4 regions of the Bradyrhizobium sp. CCBAU 45389 genome follow, and region 1 is predicted to be linked to each of the others. Evidence: riboswitches for the same ligand, from Rfam matches in the RefSeq annotation. Region 1 holds a riboswitch; each other region holds the start of a gene.
The links. Region 1 has a riboswitch for cobalamin ahead of metE (5-methyltetrahydropteroyltriglutamate--homocysteine S-methyltransferase). Riboswitches for the same ligand answer to the same signal wherever they lie in the genome.
Positions count from the first base shown of each region.

Region 2: linked by a shared signal. The riboswitch ahead of XH79_RS07865 (ribonucleoside-diphosphate reductase subunit alpha) and the one ahead of metE (5-methyltetrahydropteroyltriglutamate--homocysteine S-methyltransferase) in region 1 are both predicted to bind cobalamin.
Region 3: linked by a shared signal. The riboswitch ahead of XH79_RS03445 (DUF1636 family protein) and the one ahead of metE (5-methyltetrahydropteroyltriglutamate--homocysteine S-methyltransferase) in region 1 are both predicted to bind cobalamin.
Region 4: linked by a shared signal. The riboswitch ahead of XH79_RS03360 (TonB-dependent receptor) and the one ahead of metE (5-methyltetrahydropteroyltriglutamate--homocysteine S-methyltransferase) in region 1 are both predicted to bind cobalamin.

Region 1 covers NZ_LBIY01000084.1:91,712-97,398, forward strand. The annotation lists gene XH79_RS14840 (carbonic anhydrase) at 1-86, opposite strand, end outside; gene XH79_RS14845 (thermonuclease family protein) at 95-793, opposite strand; gene XH79_RS14850 (nodulate formation efficiency C protein) at 2,356-3,078, opposite strand; cobalamin riboswitch at 3,864-4,066, shown strand; gene metE (5-methyltetrahydropteroyltriglutamate--homocysteine S-methyltransferase) at 4,167-5,687, shown strand, end outside.
Region 2 covers NZ_LBIY01000066.1:7,191-12,877, forward strand. The annotation lists gene XH79_RS07860 (ribonucleotide-diphosphate reductase subunit beta) at 1-393, opposite strand, end outside; gene XH79_RS07865 (ribonucleoside-diphosphate reductase subunit alpha) at 384-2,327, opposite strand; cobalamin riboswitch at 2,432-2,601, opposite strand; partial or broken gene XH79_RS07870 (transposase) at 2,727-2,873, opposite strand; gene XH79_RS07875 (GNAT family N-acetyltransferase) at 3,310-3,951, opposite strand; gene XH79_RS07880 (hypothetical protein) at 4,709-5,059, opposite strand; partial or broken gene XH79_RS07885 (ATP-binding protein) at 5,233-5,463, opposite strand; gene XH79_RS07890 (hypothetical protein) at 5,484-5,687, shown strand, end outside.
Region 3 covers NZ_LBIY01000002.1:789,493-795,179, reverse strand. The annotation lists gene cobD (threonine-phosphate decarboxylase CobD) at 1-290, shown strand, start outside; gene XH79_RS03455 (cobyric acid synthase) at 279-1,727, opposite strand; gene cobO (cob(I)yrinic acid a,c-diamide adenosyltransferase) at 1,733-2,368, opposite strand; cobalamin riboswitch at 2,409-2,628, shown strand; gene XH79_RS03445 (DUF1636 family protein) at 2,723-3,097, shown strand; gene cobW (cobalamin biosynthesis protein CobW) at 3,094-4,128, shown strand; gene cobN (cobaltochelatase subunit CobN) at 4,128-5,687, shown strand, end outside.
Region 4 covers NZ_LBIY01000002.1:772,495-778,181, reverse strand. The annotation lists gene cobF (precorrin-6A synthase (deacetylating)) at 1-497, shown strand, start outside; gene cobT (nicotinate-nucleotide--dimethylbenzimidazole phosphoribosyltransferase) at 508-1,560, shown strand; gene XH79_RS03365 (histidine phosphatase family protein) at 1,553-2,125, opposite strand; cobalamin riboswitch at 2,198-2,399, shown strand; gene XH79_RS03360 (TonB-dependent receptor) at 2,515-4,869, shown strand; gene XH79_RS03355 (PepSY domain-containing protein) at 4,882-5,687, shown strand, end outside.

The DNA.
Region 1 (5,687 bases):
GCCAAAGCCGCGAACACCAACAGCGACCGGCGCGAACGCGCTATCTTGGTTAAATGGTACATGTTTGGAGTATTGGCTGCATGCATGTGTCGCCTCATCGCACGGCCTTACGCCACCCGGTGGCTTCGGCTTCCGCTTCGCTACAGAGCCAGCGTTCGCCGCGCCTCTTCGTCATGTCGATTTGGTCGTAACTAGGTTGCCCTGGCAGGTGATAAATGCGCTCGCCGCTGCGCTCGTGAATGCCTTTTATCAGGCACTCGGGGGACGGCGGTTCCGATAGCAGATCGGATCCGAGAAGGACTTCCTGAGCGTCGATCGGAACCAACGTCGCGCCGACGATAATCGTGCCCCTATTGCGGCGAGGCCAGTCCCAGGGCGCGATGAACGCCCCCGACCACAGCCCCGCATGGGCTGTGCTCGCCACCAACTCATAGACAGAGTAGGTATGGCGAGATGCACCAGCCGATAGTGCCCAGCCGGAGCGTACCATCCAGGCGTTCACATTCTCACCTTCGATGAAACAGCTGCCGAGGGCTCGCCTGTACTCGTCGGCTCTTTGGGTGTGACAATCCCAGGTTCGCCCATTCGAATGCTTGATGAGCTCGTCGCGAGCAGCTACGCCGCAGGCCCATCTCCGGCCCTGGGCGTCGAGGCAAATCTGGTCCGTCTCAGGAGCTCCGATACCTGAGAGCCGAACGTTGGTGTGCTCGATCTCGATAGTATTGCCGTCGAGGATGCGCGGAACACCGCTGAGTGTCGCGGCGCAGACCGGAGATGTGATGAGAGCGAGCAATGCGCATATGATTCCGCGGTGCGTCATCCCGAGAATAACCTTTCGCTCCTGATCCATGTTCACGCACGATACGGTGCCGATACATTCGACTGCCGACCGAATGATATCCGCTATCCCGCTGGCTTTTTCGACGTGCTTTATGAGAGCTTCGCGAAGCTACGACCTGACGCTGCGTAAGGATCAAGAGATTTCTTCCGCATTGCGTGCGGCGTTATTCTTCGAGCATCGACGGCTCTCTCACTGGGAGCGCACTGTACGCTCTCGACCTGAGAAGAAGATGGGCGTCGGACCCTGACGAACTCGCGCTGATGGACAAACCCGAGCCTCGGAATGTTGTCTTTGCAAAAAGTTGCCAGCTATGAAGCGTTGGCGCTCGCGGTCCAGTCAGGCGTGGAGGAGCAACCTTGCTGTAGTTGGTGACGACTTCGATCGGCAAACTGGACGCTGCCGACCCTCCCGACTAGGACAATGAAGTTCGCCCTAAGTCTTAACAGAAAAAAGATGTTCAAGAAGGTTCTGGTCTGAATCGCTCTGACGGATTTTAGAAAAAGGACGCAATGGAGTGCGAGCCTCAACGCTCGCCGCACAAATGAACCGTTCTTGTTTGAGCAAACCGCACAAATCCGGTCCCTTCTTACGCCCGACCAGATGATCGCTGATGGCAATCGCATTGGGGCTTTTGGCTCCTCCGCGCTGCGCCGTATTCCGTTAAGCGCTAGCTCCCAAACGTTTGTACAAGGACTGAATCATTTATGACTGAGGCCGCGCGACGGGCGGCCGCTCTTTGGTAGGGACGTTCCCCGCGATCTCAACGTGCATACCCAGGAGCGCTGGCATTAGCGTGCGTTTGCTCCACAAATTGTAAAGGCTGCGATATTGAGGCCCGGCTTTGCCGTAGACGCGCCGGAGAAGGGGAGGCGGCCCACGTGTTCGGACAATCGCGAGTACCATCCTGGTGCAATTCAGTGCGAGGCTTGAGTCTACAATACGCGTTGCGCATCACCGCACTCGGGGCGGATAGCTTCGGTGCGGCTGCCGACTCAGGCTGCGCATCATACTTAAGCACCTCGCTGCACTATTGGAATGACATGGTCGCGGCCGTTCGGGAAGTACCGGTCTTTTGTTGCGCGCTTGAACTGGATGGCCGACTCAGAGCCGAATTCGCAATCAGAGACGGTGCCAGGACGGATGGAGCAGAGCTGAAGACGCGCTTTCCCATGCTTCGAATCCGGATCTATGCGTGCAGACGAATGAGTGCGAGGAAAGCTAGCGGCCGAGCCAGTCTGGTCCTCCACGTTCTCGCGTACCGCCCCGGAGCTTCCCGCCCTGCGCACTCGGAAATGGGCAGGCGCTCAGCGGGTATGCCAGGGTCGCTATCGCTGCCCCGTTCGCGGTAACTTCCTCGTCGCTTTCGTCTCAGCACTGGGCCCTTGGTGCCGCCTCGAGCCGATATGCTTACGGTTGCGGAGCCCTAAACAACAGAGCGGGTATGTCTGCAGTAGGCTCCGACGCGCCCGGCCATGGACGGGCTGCGGCGCGATATTGCGCTGCAAGATGGTTTACTAAGGCCTCTGCTCTCCTAAGTCTTCCTCTTCCTTTGGCTCGGTAGGTTGGAACCAGGAGCCAGGAGGGAATTTCGCGATGCGCTTGGCAAAGGAGGATTGTGGCTCCCAATCAGGTCCTTCGCTCTTCTCGAAGGAGATGACCCCATTGTGTGTAAAATAACGTGGTCCTTGGATACTACAGTTCACCACGAGCAGAATGCGCCACATATCACCTTTCTCGGTCGGCTTGTCATTCCGCTTCGGTAGGTAGTCCACTCCAACAGGATCGATGATAGTGCAGCGGCCGTGCCGCAGAAGATCGCCGAGCTGGCCTTGCGGCGTACTCACAAAGTTGAAGTTGGTCGGATCATGCAGAAAGTTAAGATTTGCGCCCCGTTCGCCATCTGCGACTTCAGTGGCGATCAACGAGAGCGCCAGGGCGCGCCAGCCCAACTCCATCGGCTTCGCATACGTTGAGGCGAGTTCAATCGTACCGTCGGGCGCGACTTTCCAGGCGATAACGTACTGTTCGTCCGATTTGTTGTCCCGGTGCCTGGTCCACGAAACGAAAACAAAGTCGTTTTGGCCAAGTTCAACAACGCCCCACATTTGAGGGACGAACTGGGCCACCATCGAAACATTGGAGATGATTTGTTCGATCGTCTCACCATTTTGCGCTCGCCAAGTTGACTTGAGTCGTTCGACAATGGGGCTGTCGCTGGCGCGAATATTGGTGCTCATGGCAGCCGGCCAGGCGAGGCAGATTAGAAATCCGCCCAGGCAAAGCCATGGCGCTGCTCTTCCAGACATTCTCTTCATAACCCTCAGCCTATCGCGTTTCATCCAGACATCTTTCAAAGCGGGCAACCTTGAACCTGCTATGAGCGAGCGCAAGAAATGTCCCGAGATGCTAGGGGGCACCGCTCTCCCGCGCCAGCAGGCGCTCCCCTCTATGTCACGCGCCGCTGACTTCCCTCGCCAGCGACAGCGTCAATTGGCTGAGCTGGACATGCCCAGCAGGAGGAGATTGGGCATGCCGAGCGATTGCATTCTTCGTGCCAGGCAATAGACAGAAATTTCCACGATTTCTGTGTCCCTCTTGTCGACTTTCCGACCTGCGCCCGTTTCGATGTCTTCATTCAGTGTATCCGCCGCAGCTGTTGTATCCTTGTGCCTTGGCCTATTCGATGTAGATCCTTTAGTCCGAAAACAGCTGGCCAACGGAGGTGCTGGGCGAGCCTCTGGAAATCGGAAGCCGCATCGCCAGTATTCTGCGCGAAACAGCGGTACTCCCCGCCGGCAAGCTGCTTCTGTCCCTTTCATCGGTCTGGCGCGCCGCATCGCCTCGACGCACCTCCGATGCTCATTGAGACATCTGACAAAGACATGTCTGATTACTGCATCTCTGATTGGAGAATGTCTCTAGATGGTGGTGAATCATACACATGCACGCTCATTCGCCTAGCAAATGTCGCAGATTGGCTTGGCACACAATCTGAGAGGTTGACGGAAGAGTTCTCCTGCCGATAATCCACGGCCGTCGAGGTTCTCCGGTGCCCATTTAATCCGGAGCTAAGAGGGAAGCCGGTGCGAATGCCGGCGCTGCCCCCGCAACTGTAAGCGGCGAGCCGCTGTCCAACGATGTCACTGAAGCCTCCAAGGCTTCGGGAAGGCCGGACAGCAGCGATGACCAGCAAGCCAGGAGACCTGCCCCGACAAAATATTGGTCCACGGGCGGGGTGTCTCGGTGGTGCGCCAAGCAGCCGTCGCACGCGCGACTCCCCTGCCTGCGTCCGCCATGGCCTCTGTCCCCAACAGGGGTTGATGCTATGTCTCTTCGCTCTCTTCCAATCGCTACGCTCGGAACGCCACGCATCGGTCCAAGGCGTGAGCTCAAACTCGCTCTCGAAAGCTACTGGGCCGGAAAGATCAGCGAACAGCAGTTGCACGAGGACGCATCCGGCCTGCGCGCAGCGAACTGGGCTCGTCAGAAATCTCTCGGCGTCACTATCATTCCGTCGAACGACTTCTCGCTGTATGATCAGGTGCTCGATACAAGTGTCATGGTTGGGGCCATCCCGGAGATCTACGCCTCGAAAGGAGAATCCGTTTCGCTCAAGACGTACTTCGCCATGGCCCGCGGATCACAATGCGACGACCAGGATGCGAGTTGCGGTCAGAGCCCACGGGGATCTGGCGCACCCGCGCAGGGAATGACCAAGTGGTTCGACACCAACTACCACTACATGACTCCCGAGTTCTACAGGGGACAAGCGTTCAGACTGTGCTCTCGCAAACCCATTGAAGAGTACGAGGAAGCAAAGGCTCTTGGCTTTCAGACCCGCCCGGTCCTGATCGGGCCGGTCACATTCTTGAAGCTCGGCAAGAGTGCCGATAGCGCGTTCCAGCCCCTCTCCCTTTTGGATGATCTGATACCGGTCTATATCGACGTTCTGCATGAATTGGCCGAACGAGGGGCTAGTTGGGTTCAGCTTGACGAGCCCTGCCTGGCCCTTGATCTCGATGAGGCGGCGCGAAAATCTTTGCTACATGCCTATAACCGGTTCGCAAAGGAGGGACCGGCCATCAAGATCATGGTTGCCAGCTATTTCGGCGCGCTAGGCGACAATCTAAATACTGCCTTGAACCTGCGAGTTTCCGGTCTGCACCTCGATCTTGTTCGAGCGCCAGAGCTATTGGATCAAATCATTGCTGAGGGCCGAAGAGATCTCATCATGTCGCTCGGTGTGATCGACGGCCGGAACATATGGCGCTCGAACTTGTCGTCGCTCCGTCAGCGGCTGGATCCAGCGATTGCGAAGCTCGGCAGGCACCGTGTGCAGCTCGCTCCATCCTGCTCGCTGCTTCACGTGCCGGTCGATGTTGAACTCGAGACCGGGCTTACGTCCGAGGTCAAGAGCTGGCTTGCTTTCTCGGTTCAGAAGATGCGTGAGCTTGCGATCCTGGGGCGGGTACTCGCAGGCGACCAGAATGTTGGGCTAGCTCTTGCCGATTCGGAACGCGCTGTGACTGCCCGCCGGACTTCGCCGAAGATCCATGATGCCAATGTCGCTGTCCGGATGAGGACGATCGACCAGACGATGCGCCGGCGCGCCAGCCCATTTGCCCGCCGTTCCGAGATCCAAAGGAAACGCTTTGGACTACCAGATTTTCCTACCACGACGATCGGATCGTTTCCACAGACCACAGAGGTCCGAAATGCTCGTGCGGCGCATGCGCGAGGTGCGATGAGCGACGAACAATACGACAGGTTCCTCAAGGAGGAGATAGCCCGCGCCGTACGTTGGCAGGAAGACATCGGTCTTGACGTCCTCGTGCACGGCGAATTC
Region 2 (5,687 bases), on a different contig from region 1:
CGTCTTGAGCAGCAGGGCATAGGCGTCGATATGAACCGTCTCCATGTTAGTGAAAGCGGCCATCATCATCTGGACGGTGAGTGGCTGGAAGATCGGAATGTACCGCTTGAAATAGTTGTCGCCGACCTCGATGTCCGACTGAGTGAAGAAACGGAAGATCTGGGTGAGCAGCGCGCGCTCGCTGTCGGTGACGCGGTCCGAAGCCCAGTCGTTGAGGTCGGCGCCGAGCGGCACCTCCTCGCCCATCCAGTGGGTCTGCTGCTGGCGCTTCCAGAACTCGTAAGCCCAGGCATAGCGATCGACGTCGTAGCTGCCGGCCGAGTCAAGGAGGCCGACGCGTCCCTTGCCGATCAACGTGCGCGGATCGGCGCGCGACAGATCGATCACTGACATGCGAGGCACTCCTCATAGTCGGTGCGCTGCCGCGCCGGCTGCTGCGTCGGCGTTGCATCCCCGGCAATCTTGCCGGCGAACGCCGCGCGCGAGATCGACTTTGATCGACAGTAGTAGAGGCTCTTCACCCCACGCTTCCACGCCGTCCAGTGCAGCATGTGGAGGTCCCACTTATCGACGTCGGCCGGCAGATAGAGGTTGATCGACTGGCTCTGGCAAATCAACGCGGCGCGGTCGGCGGCAAGCTCGACGATCCAGCGCTGGTCGATCTCGAAGGCGGTGCGAAAGATCGCTTTCTCGTGCTCCGACAGGATGTCGAGATGGGCGACCGATCCGTCGTGCGCGATGATCGACTCCCAGGTCGCCGAGGTGTCGGCGCCTTTCGCGGCCAGCACCTTAGCGAGGTGCGGATTGCGCACCGAGATGGCGCCGGATAGCGTCTTGTGGGTGTAGATGTTGGCCGGGATCGGCTCAGTGCAGGCGCTGGTGCCGCCGCAGATGATGCTGATCGAGGCGGTCGGCGCGATTGCGATCTTGTGGCTGAAGCGCGCCATCACGCCGCGTTCCAGGGCATCCGGGCACGGGCCACGCTCGCGAGCGAGCGCCACGGATGCCGCATCGGCATCGCGACGGAGTTTTCGGAACATGTTCAGATTGAATGACTTGGCCAGGGTACCCTCCATTGGAATGCCCTTGGCCTGGAGAAACGAGTGGAAGCCCATGACGCCGAGGCCAACGGAGCGCTCGCGCAGGGCGGCGTAGCGGGCACGCTTCATTCCGTCCGGCGCCACCGTGATGAAGTGCGTGAGCACGTTGTCTAGGAAGCGCATGACGTCCTCGATGAAGCCGGGCTCCTCATTCCACTGGTCCCAGGTCTCGAGGTTGAGCGACGACAGGCAGCACACCGCGGTGCGCTCCTCGCCGCGATGATCGATGCCGGTCGACAGGGTAATCTCGCTGCACAGGTTGGAGGTCGAGACCTTGAGGCCGAGCTCGCGCTGGTGCTTGGGGAGCGCACGGTTCACGGTGTCGATGAACAAGAGATAAGGCTCGCCGGTCTGCAGCCGGTTCTCAAGGATGCGTTGCCACAGCTGGCGGGCATCGATCTCGCGGACGACCTCGTTAGTCTTCGGGCTGCGCAGAGCGAATGCGGTGCCGGCGCCCACGGCACACATGAACTCGTCGGTGACGTTGATGCCGTGATGTAGGTTGAGGCTCTTGCGGTTGAAGTCACCAGACGCCTTGCGGATCTCGAGGAACTCCTCGATCTCGGGATGGTGGATATCGAGATAGACCGCCGCCGAGCCGCGCCGCAACGAGCCCTGGCTGATCGCCAGCGTGAGGCCGTCCGTGACGTGGATGAACGGGATGATGCCCGAGGTGACGCCGCCCCTCGCCTTCTCGCCGATTGAGCGAACATTACCCCAGTAGGTGCCGATGCCGCCGCCATTGGAAGCAAGCCAGACGTTCTCGTTCCAGGTGCCGACGATGCCTTCGAGCGAGTCCGACACTGAGTTAAGGAAGCACGAGATCGGAAGGCCGCGCGTCGTGCCGCCGTTGGAGAGCACCGGTGTGGCCGGCATGAACCACAGCCGAGACATCGCATCATATAGACGTTGGGCATGCGCAACATTGTCCGCGAAGGCGCAAGACACTCGGGCGAACATGTCCTGGAGGCCTTCGCCGGCGAGCAGATAGCGGTCGGTCAGCGTCAGCCTACCAAACGAGGTCAGCAGGTCGTCGCGCGACCGATCGAGCGAAAGGTCAGACGGAGTTGGCGATCGCGCGGGGGGCCTCGGCAGGGGAGCCGGCAATGCTGGGGGCTGCACAAGACACAGTTCAGGTGTGGTAGGCTTTGCCTGCGCTGGGGGCTGCCGCACACTCGGCAGCTCAATGAGATGACCATACTGATCGAAATCGTAAGACGCCGACATCGGCAACCCCGTGATATTTGGGGGCTGGGACCGTGCGGACGACTTGCGAGGAGACCGGGCCAATGTCCCCGGCTGCAAGCGACCCACCGGGCACCCCGCCCGAGGACATGGGTTCTGTCGCGGTAGGTTTCCTGGCTCGCGGGTCGCTGCGGCTGTCGGCCTTCCCAGCGCTGTCGCGCTAATGCCTCGGAATAGCCGCTGCCGACGCAATGGGTTCCCCCTAACTCCGTGCCACCATATATGCGAATTGAAAACCACGACGACACCACATATAGAAGCCGTTGCCCAGACTCGTCAAGACGGCACAGTCAAGTTAACCAGTTGGAGCAGCCCCGAGGTCGAGGTTCGAAATTCGCCGAGCGCCTGTCCTGAGAGCCTCACTCAAAAAGCATAGATGTCTCAAGGCCTGGCCAATCGGCGAGTTAGGAGCCTCAGATGGGCGACGAGCGGCCAGGCGAGCTCGGTAGCGGCGGAACCTTCGAAGTCTTTGCAGAGATGCCCACATCTGCCGAGCCACGCAAAGGTGCGCTCGACGACCCAGCGCCTGCGATCGGCCAAGATGTGCTCAAGCCTTTGGAAGTGGCGTCGCAAATTCTCCAACAGGGGAACAGCAACCCTGGACATCCTGAATGTTGGCATCGATCGGTTCGCGGTCCGCGAATTGAGTTGGGCCGGATCGGGTTTCGGTAGCCATACGCGTCTCGCCATTCATCGCTTTCTGTGGCCCTTAGATCAGAAATTGTCTGGAGCCCGACCGCAATCGATGCAGCCGCCCGTGGCAATGTCCCACGCTTAGTGGATTTGACCCCGCCAGCTCTCACATCAGACGTGCCAACTTTGCCGAAGAGGCGATTCGTATGCTTTTCGCAGGCCGGGCGAGCCGTCTCACGTGCTCAGTTGTCTGGCCGCGAACATAAGCCGTCCTGACCGAACGCGGTCATGTCAGGTTATTGGCAATCAATCCTAACGGGATGAGGCGGAGCTATGCTTGAGTCTGGGTGACGAGCCGATCCGGCGGCGCGGCCTTGCTGGGTCGGAATGAAGCCGTTCGCAACATTGGCGTGAGCGGCGGCGAAGAACCGTGTTGTATCTCACCAACGACCTTGAAGCCGTGACGTTGGTAAAAGGGAATGTTTTCAGGGTTCGAGCTTTCGAGGTAGGCAACAATGCCGTCCTCATCGCATCGTTGAAGGGCGTAGTTCATCAGCAACGTGCCAAGCCCTTTTCCGACCCAGTTCGGATCGACGGCAATGAGTGGCAGATACCAATGTGGCTCGTGGGGACGATGTTCGGCCATTCTCCGCCGCAAGTGTGCCATATCCTCGGTAATCTCCGGGCGCAGGGATAGCGCCATGATTGCATCCAATGCCTCCTCATCTTGCTGCACGTTGGGAGGCAGCCACAGGGCCGCGCCACGAATCTCTCCCGCGACGTAGGCTGTGCCATGTGCAAATGCTCGGCCCCCACAGGCGTCAATGAACTGAGGCATGCTCCTAAGGTATTGCCTTGGGTCAGGCCAACTCCAACGCATCAACGGATCCGCGGCAAAGCCGAGCACAATGGTCCAGACAGTGCTTGCACGAATGTTTGCGTTCGCAGATCTGATATCTGATTCCTCTGTCATGATGTCGTTTTCGGGGCTCTGTTTTGGCATTGGCCTTCCAAGGAGGAGCATGGCATCGACGCGTCTGACGGTGAGCGGAATGGATGCACCGACGGGGACCCGCCGGGTGCATTTGGTTTCCCTTCCGAGATCTCCGCCTGTCTCAGACGGCTGACGTTGACGGCCACTTCGGACGAAGGCTCCTTGGTCGGCAATGCTTGGATCTACATATTCCTGGCGGGCTTCTGCGCTTCCACGCCCTATCTGGAACCCGCCCCGCCCTTCCCAAAGGAAGCTCCGACGTTCTCAAGGTCGACACGGTTCGGCAGCCTGCAACCGTCCGCGAAGGGAATGACATGAGGACGCCTTTGAGATTGCAAGTGCGAAGAAGTCAGGGCATGGCGAACATCGGGCGATGGCTGCCTGAACCGGGCTCCGGCACGAGCAAACAGCTAGCCAAGTGTCGCGCGTCGAGGTCCAGACTAGGCAAGGAATCATCACCTCGTCTCGTATTGAGCGGTTCTCGTAAGTTTCTTGGTCAAAACACATGCTAAGTGCGAAACCTCCATTGCCAACGTCGTGTCCGCGGTCACCGGCAGAGAGAGCTTTCGTCTGCGAGACTCATATGCGTAGTACAGCAGCTTTCCAATTATCGCATGTTGTCCGCGCTCCTTGATGTTCTTGTGTCCAACAGCTCTCGGCGCATCATCGCCGCGATTCGCGATTGTCGGATCAAGGCAACGCGACTGGATACCAAGACGCTGCCGCCGTCGACCTACTAAACAACGCAACTTGGGATCGCGCGAGAGCTTTCGTGCCTTGATTGATCGTCAGGCGTGTCGATCGCTCGCACAACGGCGTTAGCGCTATCGAGCGAAAACGTTGCTGTCGTGCCGTCGTCGAAGTTGACGCCCAGGTCAGTTGTATCCGCCGCGATCCTTGCCATAGTGGGAAAGACAGCAGGCTGGCGTAGTTGCGCGAGTAATTCTCGTAAAAGAGGTTTTTGGCCACAAGCGTTGATGGCTTCATAGGTCTTGTTCCAACTCACTCCCTGATCGGAACGGTTTGGAAGATTTCTTGGCGCTGGTATGCTTGCCACACCAGGTCCGAGATCCACGTGGTGAGTCATGTTGTTTCGTTCTGTCTTGGAAAACTGTAGTCGCCGGGGCAGCATATCAGAAGGCAATGTAGCGAAGACCTCCCCAGAATGGGTAGGGATCTATCCGCCCTTGATGCTGAGTTGGCCCGGGTTCAACCTTGAGCATAGTCTATCGAACGCCATCCGGAACTGCCCCCTTTTCGTCATGAAGAACTGCCCCCACCATCGGACGTTTGATGGTCGCTTCCGCCGGTGACGGGACGGAGGGAGGCGGAGCCGACCGGACGGCCGTCACCGGCGGTCGGCGGTTTGATGAGGCCACTCTTGGCGCGGAGTCGGTAGCTGTCGCCGCGGATCGTCAGCACGTGGCTGTGGTGCAGGAGCCGGTCGAGGATCGCGGTGGCGACCACGGGATCGCCGAACACGGCAGAGTACCTCTATTTTGGAACGGGTCGTGTCTCACGTCACGATCACCGACCCGCATCATTTTTTGTTCGGGCACAGGCTTGAGGTGCTGAAGGAGCGGTCGGGGCGCGGTCCCGCCTACGTCGTTGTCGCGCTGCCGGACGGACGGCGGCGGGGGGTTCGGATCGCGTCGACGGACCTTGCCGAGACGTCGATCGCTTCCCGCCCGAACGCGGCCGATCTGCCGCGCATC
Region 3 (5,687 bases), on a different contig from region 1:
TCGGCTGCCGCGCATTGTTTGACGATGCCTGGGCCGAGGCGACAACGGCGCGGCTTGTGCGCGACAGCATACGGCTCGACGCGATGGTACAGTCGCAAGGCTGGTCGCTGATTGGCGGCACGCCGCTGTTTCGTCTTTACGAGACGCCCGACGCGTTGACTGCACAGGACAAGCTCGCGCGCGCCCATATCTGGTCGCGCGTCTTCGCGAAAGAGCCGACATGGCTGCGGCTCGGGCTTCCAGGCAACGAAGCCGAATGGTCGCGCCTTGCCGAGGTTCTAGCGCGCTAGCGCGAGCAGGCCTTCGACGTCGAGATGCTTTTCGATGTGGTCGGCGAGCGCATCGAGCGCGCTCTCGACCCGGGCGTGATATGGCTCTTCGCCCGCGGGAATGTCGAGCTTTGCCAAATACGCTTTGCGAAAATCGTCCGAGGTGAAGAGGCCGTGCAAGTAGCTGCCCTGCACGCGCCCATCGTGCGAGATCGCGCCTTCCGGCTCGCCGTTCAGGCTGGCGAACGGACGCGCGCGATCCGGCCCGTCGGTGCGGCCGATGTGGATTTCGTAGGCTTGGATCGGCTGATCGGTCGCGGCGTGCACGGCCGTGGCGCGCGTCAGCGTCTTCTGCGGGCTCATCACGGTCTCGACATCGAGAAGTCCGAGGCCCGGTGTGTCGCCCGCAGGGCCTTCGATGCCCTCAGGGTCGGAAACGCTGCGCCCGAGCATCTGATAGCCGCCGCAGAGGCCGAGCACATGGCCGCCGCGGCGGTGATGCGCCATGAGATCGATGTCCCAGCCCTGCGCGCGCAGGAAGGCGAGATCGCCGCGCGTGGATTTTGAGCCGGGGATGATGACGAGACGGACATCGCCGGGGATCGGCTCGCCCGGACGCACCATGATGAGATCGACGCCAGGCTCGAGCTTGAGTGGATCGAGATCGTCGAAATTGGCAATCCGCGACAGCGCCAGGCACGCGATCTTGCAGCGGCCCGGCTTGCGCGCGTCGCTCAGGCCCAGCGCGTCCTCGGCCGGCAGCTCGCCGGCACGCGGAAACCAGGGCAGCACGCCAAAGCCGCGCCACGATGTTTTCGCCTCGATCAGTCTGTAGCCATCATCGAACAGCGTGGGATCGCCGCGGAACTTGTTGATGACAAAACCCTGAATCATCGCAGCATCTTCAGGATCGATCACCGTCCTGATGCCGACGAGCTGGGCGATGACGCCGCCGCGGTCGATGTCGCCGACCAGCACGACGGGGACATCCGCCTTGCGAGCAAAGCCCATATTGGCGATGTCGGCCTTGCGCAGGTTGACCTCGGCCGGACTGCCGGCGCCTTCGACCAGCACCAGATCAGATCGCGCCTTCAGCCGCTCAAAGCTCTCGATCACCGCACCCATCAGCGACGGCTTCATCGCCGCATATTCGCGCGCACGCGCGGTCGCAATGCGTTTGCCGTGGACGACGACCTGTGCGCCGACATCGGTCTCGGGCTTGAGCAGCACCGGGTTCATGTCCGTGTGCGGCTCGACGCCGGCGGCAAGCGCCTGCAGCGCCTGGGCGCGACCGATCTCGCCGCCATCGACCGTGACGGCCGCATTGTTCGACATGTTCTGCGGCTTGAACGGAAGCACGCGCAAGGCCCGCCGCGTGAAGGCACGCGCGAGGCCGGCCACGATGAGCGATTTGCCCACGTCCGAGCCGGCCCCCTGGATCATCAATGCGCGCGCCATCGAATTCAGAACTCGACGCCGGCCTGCGCCTTGATGCCGGAGCGGAAGGGATGCTTCACCAGCGTCATCTCGGTGACGAGATCGGCGATCTCGATCAACTCGTCCTTGGCGTTGCGCCCGGTGAGCACGACATGCGTCATCGGCGGCTTCGAGGTCGTCAGGAAGTCGACCACCTCCGCGATGTCGAGATAATCGTAGCGCAGCGCGATGTTGATCTCGTCGAGCACGACCATGCGCAAGTTCGAATCGAGGATCAGCTCCTTGGCCTTCTCCCAGCCGGCGCGCGCGGCGGCGATGTCGCGGGCGCGGTCCTGCGTCTCCCAGGTAAAACCTTCGCCCATCGCGTGGAACTGACAGAGGTCGCCGAAATGGCCGGTGAGCAGGCGCCGCTCGCCGGTGTCCCAGGCGCCCTTGATGAACTGCACGACCGCGCAGGGGAAGCCGTGGGCGACGCAGCGGACGATCATGCCGAAGGCGGAGGAGGATTTGCCCTTGCCCGCGCCGGTGTGGACGATGATGAGGCCCTTTTCGCCGCTCTTGGTCGCCATGATCTTGTCGCGGGCGGCCTTCTTCTTCGCCATCTTCTGGGCGTGCCGGGCGTCGGTTTCCTCGGCCGTTTGGGTATCCGGATCAGGCGTCATCGGATGGGGTCCTTCGGCTTGACAAGAGGCGGCCGGGGGCAAATGGTGGCCCGGCGTTGGTTCCTGTCCTATGACAGGCGAAGAGGGAATGCGATAGGGTCCGAATCGGCAAGATTTGGGCCCAAAATGCAGCCGCCCCCGCGACCGTGACCGGAGAGATGCCCGAAGCCACTGATTCCCACGGGGATCGGGAAGGCGGGGATCGAAGGGCAAAACCCTGCTCCGCAAGCCGGGAGACCTGCCAGCGCGGACGAGTTTTGGACCGGCGGACGGGGTGTTCCGCGACGGGGAAGCGGGCCCTCGCAAGACGGTTCGTGGGCCTCTTCGCCTCCGCCGTTTATTCTGGAAGAGGCGATGACCGTCACACTTCACGTCTGCATCACCTGCCGCGCCGGCCAGACGCTGGGCGAGGGCGAGACGACGCCCGGCAAGCGCCTGCATGGTGCGATCCTCGAGGCGGGCGTGCCCGAGGGCGTCAATGTGGTTCCCGTCGAATGCCTGTCCGCATGCAGCCAGGGCTGCTCGGTCGCGCTCAGCGCGCCCGGCCGCTGGTCCTATGTCTATGGCCGCCTGTCGGATGCGAATGCGCAGGACGTCGTCGCGGGTGCCGCAGCCTATGCGGCCGCGCCCGACGGCCTCGTGCCCTGGCGCAGCCGTCCCGAAATCTTCCGCAAGCAGTCGCTTGCCCGCATTCCCCCCATTGCCGTGTTGCCGGAGGCCGCCGAATGAACTCGCTCGCAAAAGTCCCTGTTACGGTGGTCACGGGGTTTCTCGGTTCCGGCAAGACGACGCTGATTCAGCATCTGCTCAGCAATCCCAACGGCAAGAAGCTCGCGGTGCTCGTCAACGAGTTCGGCAGCGAGGGCGTCGACGGCGAGATCCTCAAATCCTGCGCCGACGCCAATTGCCCCGAGGAGAACATCGTCGAGCTCGCCAATGGCTGCATCTGCTGCACCGTGGCCGACGATTTCATTCCGACCATGGAGCAATTGCTGGCGCGCCCCGTGCGGCCCGATCACATCCTGATCGAGACCTCGGGCCTTGCGCTGCCAAAGCCGCTGCTGAAGGCGTTCGACTGGCCGGAGATCCGCTCGCGGATCACGGTCGACGGCGTGATCGCGCTGGCCGACGCCGAGGCTGTGGCCGCCGGCCGCTTCGCGCCCGATCCGGCGGCCGTCGAGGCGCAGCGCGCAGCGGACGAAAATCTCGACCACGAGACGCCGTTATCGGAAGTGTTCGAGGATCAGATCGCCTGCGCCGACATCGTGCTGCTGACCAAGGCGGATCTCGCCGGCAGTGCCGGCATTGAAGCTGCGAAGGCTGTAATCACGGCCGAGATGCCGCGCCGCGTGCCGATGTTGCCCGTGACTGACGGTGCGATCGATGCGCGCGTGATCCTTGGCCTCGGCGCCGCCGCCGAGAACGATCTGGCCGCGCGTCCCTCGCATCATGATGGCGAGGAGGAGCACGAGCACGATGATTTCGCCTCCGTCGTGATCGATCTTCCGGAGGTTGCCGATGTCGATGGGCTGGTCGCTTCCGTTCAGCGTCTGGCGCGCGAGCAGAACGTGCTGCGCGCCAAGGGCTATATCGCGGTCGCCGGCAAGCCGATGCGCCTGTTGCTGCAGGCGGTGGGCGAGCGCGTGCGCCACCAGTTCGACAAGCCCTGGGGCGCGGGTCTCAGGCAGTCAAAGCTCGTCGTGATCGGCGAGCATGGCGACATCGACGAGGCCGCGATCAGGTCAGGACTAGGTATCTGATGCACGTCGTCTTCCGCGAGAGCCGCGGTCTGGAGGAGACCGCGACGCCAAGGGACATCGGCCAGGACCCGGCCGATCTCGTGGTGCTCTCGTACTCGGATTCCGACCTTGCCGCGTTTGCGGCCGGCTGGCGGCGTGGTCGCGACGGCCTGCCGTCGCTGCGGCTCGCCAATCTCGCGGAGCTGCGTCATCCGCTGTCGGTCGATACCTATATCGAGCGCACGCTGTCGCAGGCGCGCGGCATCCTGGTGCGCCTGATCGGCGGCGAGTCCTATTGGCCGTACGGGCTCGCGGCCCTGCAGCAACTCGCCAAGGATCGCGGCATCGTGCTGGCCGTGCTGCCGGCCGATGGTCGCGACGACGTCAGGCTCGATGCCTACTCGACCCTGCCGGTTTCGACGCTGCGCCGGCTGAAGGTGCTCTGCGACACCGGCGGCCCGGTCGCGGCGCAAGCCGCGATCGCGCAGCTCGCGCTGGCCTCGGGGCTTTATGCAGGCCCGGTCGTCGGCGAGATGACGGTGCCCGAGATGGGCTTTTACGATCCTGCGCGCGGTGTCATTGCGGCGCCGGCGCCGGGCGAGGGAAAGCCGCGCGCGCTGGTGACGTTTTATCGCTCCTATCTCACCGCTGCCGACACCGGCCCCGTCGATGCCCTCATCGCCGCGTTGCGCGAAAAGGGTTTTGACGCGCATGGCGTGTTCGTCACCTCGTTGAAGGCCGCGGGCGTTGCGGATTGGCTGGGCGCGTATCTCGCGCAAAATCCGGCGGCTGCGATCGTCAATGCGACGGCGTTTTCCGCGGTTGGCGACGGCGGCACGACGCCGTTCGATGCTGCATTGTGTCCGGTCTTCCAGGTCGCGCTTTCCACGGCGCGTCGCGAAGACTGGGCGGACTCGCTGCGCGGCCTTTCGCCCGGCGATCTCGCGATGCATGTGGTGCTGCCCGAGGTCGATGGCCGCGTGTTCACGGGCGTGGTGAGTTTCAAGTCCGCCGCGGTGCGTGATCCGGATCTACAGTTTTCGCATTTGGCGCACCGGCCCGATGAGGCGCGCGTAAAGGCTGTGGCCGCGCGCGTCGCGGCCTGGCGGCACCTTGCGGAGAAGCCTGCCGCCGAGAAGCGTGTGGCGATCGTGCTCTCGAACTATCCGGGCCGGCCGCACCAGATCGCACATGCGGTCGGTCTTGATGCGCTGGCTTCGGTCGAGGCCCTGGTATCCGATCTCGCGGAAGCCGGCTTCGGCGTCGCGCCGATCCATGCACTCGGCGATACGCTGCTCAAGCAGCGATTGACCTGGAGCGTCGCCGACTATCGCGCCGCGCTCGCGCGCCTGCCGCAATCGCTGCAGGATGATCTCGCGCAAGCCTGGGGCTCGCCGGAGACTGATCCGAGTTGCCGCGACGGCGCGTTTCACTTCGCGGCCATCACTTGCGGCAACTCGATCATCGCGGTCCAGCCGGAGCGCGGCGATGCCACCTCGCGCGATGCCGATTATCACGATCTCGCCCGCACGCCGCGCCATGGCTATGTCGCGTTCTATCTCTGGCTCCGCGGGCAGGGG
Region 4 (5,687 bases), on a different contig from region 1:
ACGACGCCGTGGCCGCCGCTTGGTCGCAGACGATCGCGAGCCATCTCGTCGGTGACGGCAAGGTCGCACTGCTGATCTGGGGCGATCCTTCGCTCTACGATTCCTCGCTGCGCATCGCGCGGCGGCTGAATCCCTTGCCAAAGATCGAGGTCGTGCCCGGCATCTCCTCGATCCAGGCCTTGTGCGCGGCGCATGCGCTGCCGCTCAACGACATCGGCGAGCCGTTTCTGGTCACGACAGGCCGTCGCTTGCGCGAGGCCGGCTGGCCGCAGGGCGTCGACACGGTGGTGGTGATGCTCGACGGCGGCACCGCGTTCCAGTCGCTCGATCCGGCCGGGCTGTATATCTGGTGGGGCGCCTATCTCGGCATGCCCGATCAGATCGTGATGTCCGGCCCGCTCACTGACGCGGGTCCGCGCATCGTCGCTGTGCGGCAGGAGGCGCGCGAGCGGCATGGCTGGATCATGGACAGCTACATTCTCAAGCGCAGGCCGTAAGCGAGGCAGCATGCTCCCCGACTGGGTCACCCGGAAATGCCCCGATGTCTCCGCGATCCATCGCGACGCGGCGATCGCACGTCAGGCGCAACTTACAAAACCGACCGGCGCGCTCGGTCGGCTCGAGCAGCTCGCGATCGAGCTCGCCGGCCTGCAGGCGACCGAGCAGCCGCGCGCCGCGCGCGTGCCGATCATCATCTTCGCCGGCGATCACGGCATCGTCGCGCAGGGTGTGTCGGCCTATCCGCAAGCCGTCACCATCGCGATGATGGCGAATTTTGCTTCCGGCGGCGCCGCGATCTCGGTGCTGGCGCGCGAGCTGGGTTCGCGCCTGGAAGTCGTCGACGCCGGCACGCTGGCGCAGGGGGCGATGCCTGGCATCGTCACCGACAAGCCGCGCAATGGCACCCGCGATTTCAGCGTCGAGGCCGCACTCACGCCTGCAGAGCTGGCTTTCGCCTTCGATGCCGGCCAGCGCGCGGTTGCGCGTGCCGAGGCCAGCCAGCCTGATCTCCTGATCTTCGGCGAGATGGGAATCGGCAACACCACGACGTCAGCGGCGATCGCCGCGAGCCTGCTCGGGATCAGCGCCGAGGAGATCGCGGGCAGCGGCACCGGCGTCGATGCGGCCGGCCGGGCGCACAAGGCGCGCGTGATCGATACGGCGATTGCGCGTCATGGCGCTGCGGGCGCGTCGCCCGAAAAGATCCTGTGTGCCGTCGGCGGCCTCGAGATCGCGGCGATCTCGGGTGCCATCATTGCGGCCGCGCAGCGCCGCATCCCCGTGTTGATTGACGGCTTCATCGTGTCGGTCGCGGCGCTGGCGGCGGTGCGGCTCAATCCGTCGTGCCAGCCATTCCTGCTGCCCTCGCATCAATCGGCCGAGCAGGGGCATCGGCTGGTGCTGCGCGCATTGAACGTGCAGCCGCTGATCAGCCTCGATCTCAGGCTCGGGGAGGGATCGGGCGCCGCCATCGCTCTGCCGCTGGTGCGGTCGGCCTGCGCGCTCCATAACGGCATGGCGACCTTCGCGCAGGCCAATGTGCCGGATCGGCCTAGCTGACCCGCTGATTGACGGACACCACCCGCCAGCCGGCCGCGAGCCGATCGATCCTGGTCAGCGACAGCGGATCGATCACGAAGCGCAACGCCGCTTCCGGTGTGAGATCGAGCGCGATGCAGAGCGCGGCACGGATGGTGCCGGAATGCACGACGAGCGTTGCGGAGCCGGCTCCGATCCGCGACAGGCCCAGGCGGACGCGCGCGACCTGATCCCCAAAACTCTCGCCGCCCGGTGGTCTCAGGTGCGCAGGGTCGCTCCAGAATTGTGTGTAGGCCTCGCCACTGCTCGTTGCGAGCTCGTCATGCCGCCGGCCGGTCCAGTCGCCGAAATCCTGCTCGCCGAATTCGCTCATCAACACCGGTTCGAGCCCCAGCGCGCGCGCCGTCTCGATCGTGCGCCGCGCAGGGCTCGCATAGCTCGCAGCATCCCGCGGCAGGCGCGACCGCAGCGCTTCCAGTTGCGCGCGGTCGGTCAGGTCCGCCGGTGCATCGGCGGCATGGATCGTTCCTTTGACGCCGTCGACGGGTGCATGTCGGATCAGCCAGAGGAAGGTCGGGCCTTCCATACTTATCTCCAGGGAAGTTGATCGCTGTGGCAATAACGCTGCAACTGGTACATTGACTCTGTCTTGCTGGTAATCCTAGATGCTCGCGACGGTTTCCCCGAGAGGGGATGAAAAGGGAATGCGGTGCGGGGAAATTGTCCCCAATGCCGTGGCTGCCCCCGCAACTGTGAGCGGATAATCCTTCGTCAGAAGCCACTGGGTCCTCGGTCCCGGGAAGGCGACGAAGCGGTCGTGACCCGCGAGCCAGGAGACCTGCCGTCAGCCGTGGTCACACGCGAAGATGTCGGTCGGGGAGTACAGACATTCGGCTTCATCGTAGGGCTGACAAGCCCGGGGTGAGACCTCGTTCGCTGTGACGTGCCACTGACGTCATACCGAGGTCTAGACCCGTGTCTTCCATCCGTATCGTACGACCGCGCAGCGTCCTGCTTGCCTCTGCCGCGCTCACGTCCTTTGCCGTTCTCGATGTGCCTGCTGCACTGGCGCAGCAGGCCCGCGAAGCCCTGCCGCCGATCGAGGTATCGCCCCAATCTCGCAAGCCGGCCAAACCGGCCGCCCGGGAAGCCCAGAGCACGCGCCGCGCGGCAGCGCGCAGACCTGCGGCGGCATCGGTCGCGCCAAAACCCACCGTGCCGGCCGCAGCCGCGCAGACGCCGCTCAACACCAATGTGGTGGCGGAAAGCGCCTCGCGCCTTGGGCTGACCGTGCGGGAGATACCGGCGACCGTCGAAGTCATCTCGGCCCAGACCATGCGCGAGCAGGGCTATCGCACCGTGTCCGAGGTGGCGCAAGGAGCGGTCGGCGTGACCTCCGGCGACGCCCCGGGGGAGCCGGCGGGCTTCTCGATGCGCGGCTTCACCAACAGCCAGATCAACACGCTCTACAACGGCATCAAGATCGGCCCGCAGAACATGACCTCGCGGATCATGGACACGGCCAACCTGGAAGCCGTGGAATTCCTGAAGGGTCCGGCCTCGCTGATCTCGGGCGAGGGCGCCGCCGGCGGCGCGATCAACCTCGTCACCAAGCAACCGCACACCGGAGCGATCCGGAACGAAGCGGACGTCTCGTACGACTCCCTGAATTCGTTCCGTGCGCATTACGGCTCGGGCGGCAGCACCAACGTTCAAGGCCTCGACTACCGCTTCGACATCAGCCGCTCCTCGCTCAACGGTTTTGTCGACGACACCTATACCAAGACGTTCGACGTCTCCGGCCAGCTCAACTACCGCATCTCCGACAGCCTCAAGGTCTGGGGCGCGATCGAGTACCGCGAGGATCGCGGGAAGGCCTATTGGGGCGCGCCGCTGGTGCCGGTCGCCTTCAGCGGCTCGCATGCGACAACGGGGATTGTCTCGGGCAACTACGTCTCAAACTACAACAAGACCAATCTCGGTGCGGTCACCATCGACGATCGAACCTTCAACACCAACTACAACGTTCTCGACAACCGCAACGTGGGGCAGGAAGTCTGGCTGCGCGGCGGCTTTGAACTGAAGCTCGCGCCCGACCTGACCTTGAAGAGCCAGGCCTATGGCTACGGCGCAGAGCGCACCTGGTTCAACAACGAGGTCGAGGCATTCAACTCTGGTACGAACCTGGTCGATCGCGAGCGCTTCTATGTTGCGCATAGCCAGCGGCTGGTCGGCAACATCACCGACCTGATATGGGATGCGAACATCGCCGGCTTCGACAACCGGATGGTCACGACGCTCTCGTCGAGCTACCTCGATTTTGTCAGGCCGGGCGCCGCAAACTTCCCCGGCGACTCCGTTTCGCTGGTCGATCCTGACCGCGGCTTCTACGGCCTGCTCACGACGCAGCAGCAGACCGCGCGCATCGACAACGAGGCGCTGTCGTTCGAGGACCGGCTCAAGCTGACGCGCAGCTTCGCGCTGGTCGGCGGGCTGCGCGTCGAGCATATCGGGCTCGACCGCAACTCGACCGACGTCAACGGCCTGGTGAAGGCGGGCTTCCCGTTCACGAAGGACTGGGCGCCGGTGACGGGACGCATCGGCTACACCTGGGAGGCCGTGCCCGGCCTGACCTTCTTCAGCCAGTATGCGACCGGCGCGGACGTTTCCGCCAACAACATCTTCCTGTTGCTGCCGACCCAGCCGCTGGACCTGACGACGTCGCGCACCTACGAGACCGGCGTCAAGCATCTGTTCTGGGACAATAGGGCGGAGTGGTCGTTCTCGGCCTACGATATCCTGCGCAAGAACGTCTATGCGGCGGCCGGCGGGCAGGCGCTCAATATCGCCGGGCGGCAGGAATCGAAGGGCGTCGAGCTCGCCGCCGCGGTGCGGCCGATCGATCCGCTGCGTTTGTGGGGCAACATCGCCTATGTCGATGCGCGCTATGCCGACTATAATTTCGCCGGCGGCTCGTTCTCGGGCAACACGCCGCCGAACGTGCCGCGCATCGTCGCGAATGCCGGCGCGTCGTATCGCTTCTTCACGCCGTGGCCGGTGGAGCTCGGCATCGTCGGCCGGCACGTCGGCGATCGCTACAACACCGACGCCAACACGGTGACGATGAACGCCTACACGGTCGGCGACGTCTATGCCTTCGTCGATATCCCGAAGACCGTCTTCAATGCCGTCGACCAGGCCCGCCTGACCTTCCGGGTGCGCAACTTCACCGACAAGCGCTACGCGATCTGGGGCGATCCGTTCTATCCCGACCAGATCCTCTTGGGCGCGCCGCGCACCTACGAGATCTCGGCGGCGTTCAAATGGTAGGGCGCTGACCGCATGATGGGCGCGATCGTCCTGCTGCATCGCTGGCTCGGGGTCGCATTCTGCCTGCTGTTCGCGATGTGGTTCGCAACCGGAATCGTGATGCACTTCGTTCCGTTTCCGTCGCTGACGGAAGCGGAGCGGGTTGCCGGCCTGGCGCCGGTGGGGCGCGCGCAGGCGACCATGACGGTTGCCGATGCGGTGATTGCGAGCGGGATCGCCGATGCTACGCGTGTGCGCTTGATCCAAGGGAGCGATGGGCCGGTCTACGTCGTGTCAGGGCCCTCGCGCCTGAGCGCGGTTCGGGCTGCTGATGGGCAGGATGCCTCGGTGCGGTCGCCTGAGGTCGCGCTCGCCATCGCGGGTACGCATGCGCGTCAACGCGGGCTCGATGCCGCGCAGGCGGCGGTCGTTGCGCATGCGGACTACGACCAATGGAGCGTACCGAACGGCTTTGATCGACACCGGCCCTTGTTACGCGTGGCTCTCGGCGATGCGGCCGGCACGGAGGTCTACGTCTCGTCGCGCACCGGCGAGGTCGTGCTGGATACGACGCGAAGCGAGCGTGGCTGGAATCTCGTCGGCAGCGTGCTGCACTGGATCTATCCGACGATCCTGAGAAGCAATTGGAAGCTCTGGGATCGCGTAGTCTGGACGCTGTCGCTGCTGGCCCTGTTCGCAGCCTTGCTGGGTGCGGTGCTCGGGATCGTGCGTGTGAAGATGCGGGGACGCCAGCTCTCGTCGCCGTATCGCGGCTGGCACGCCCTGCATCATGTCATCGGCCTCGCAGCGACCGTCTTCGTGCTGACCTGGATCTTCAG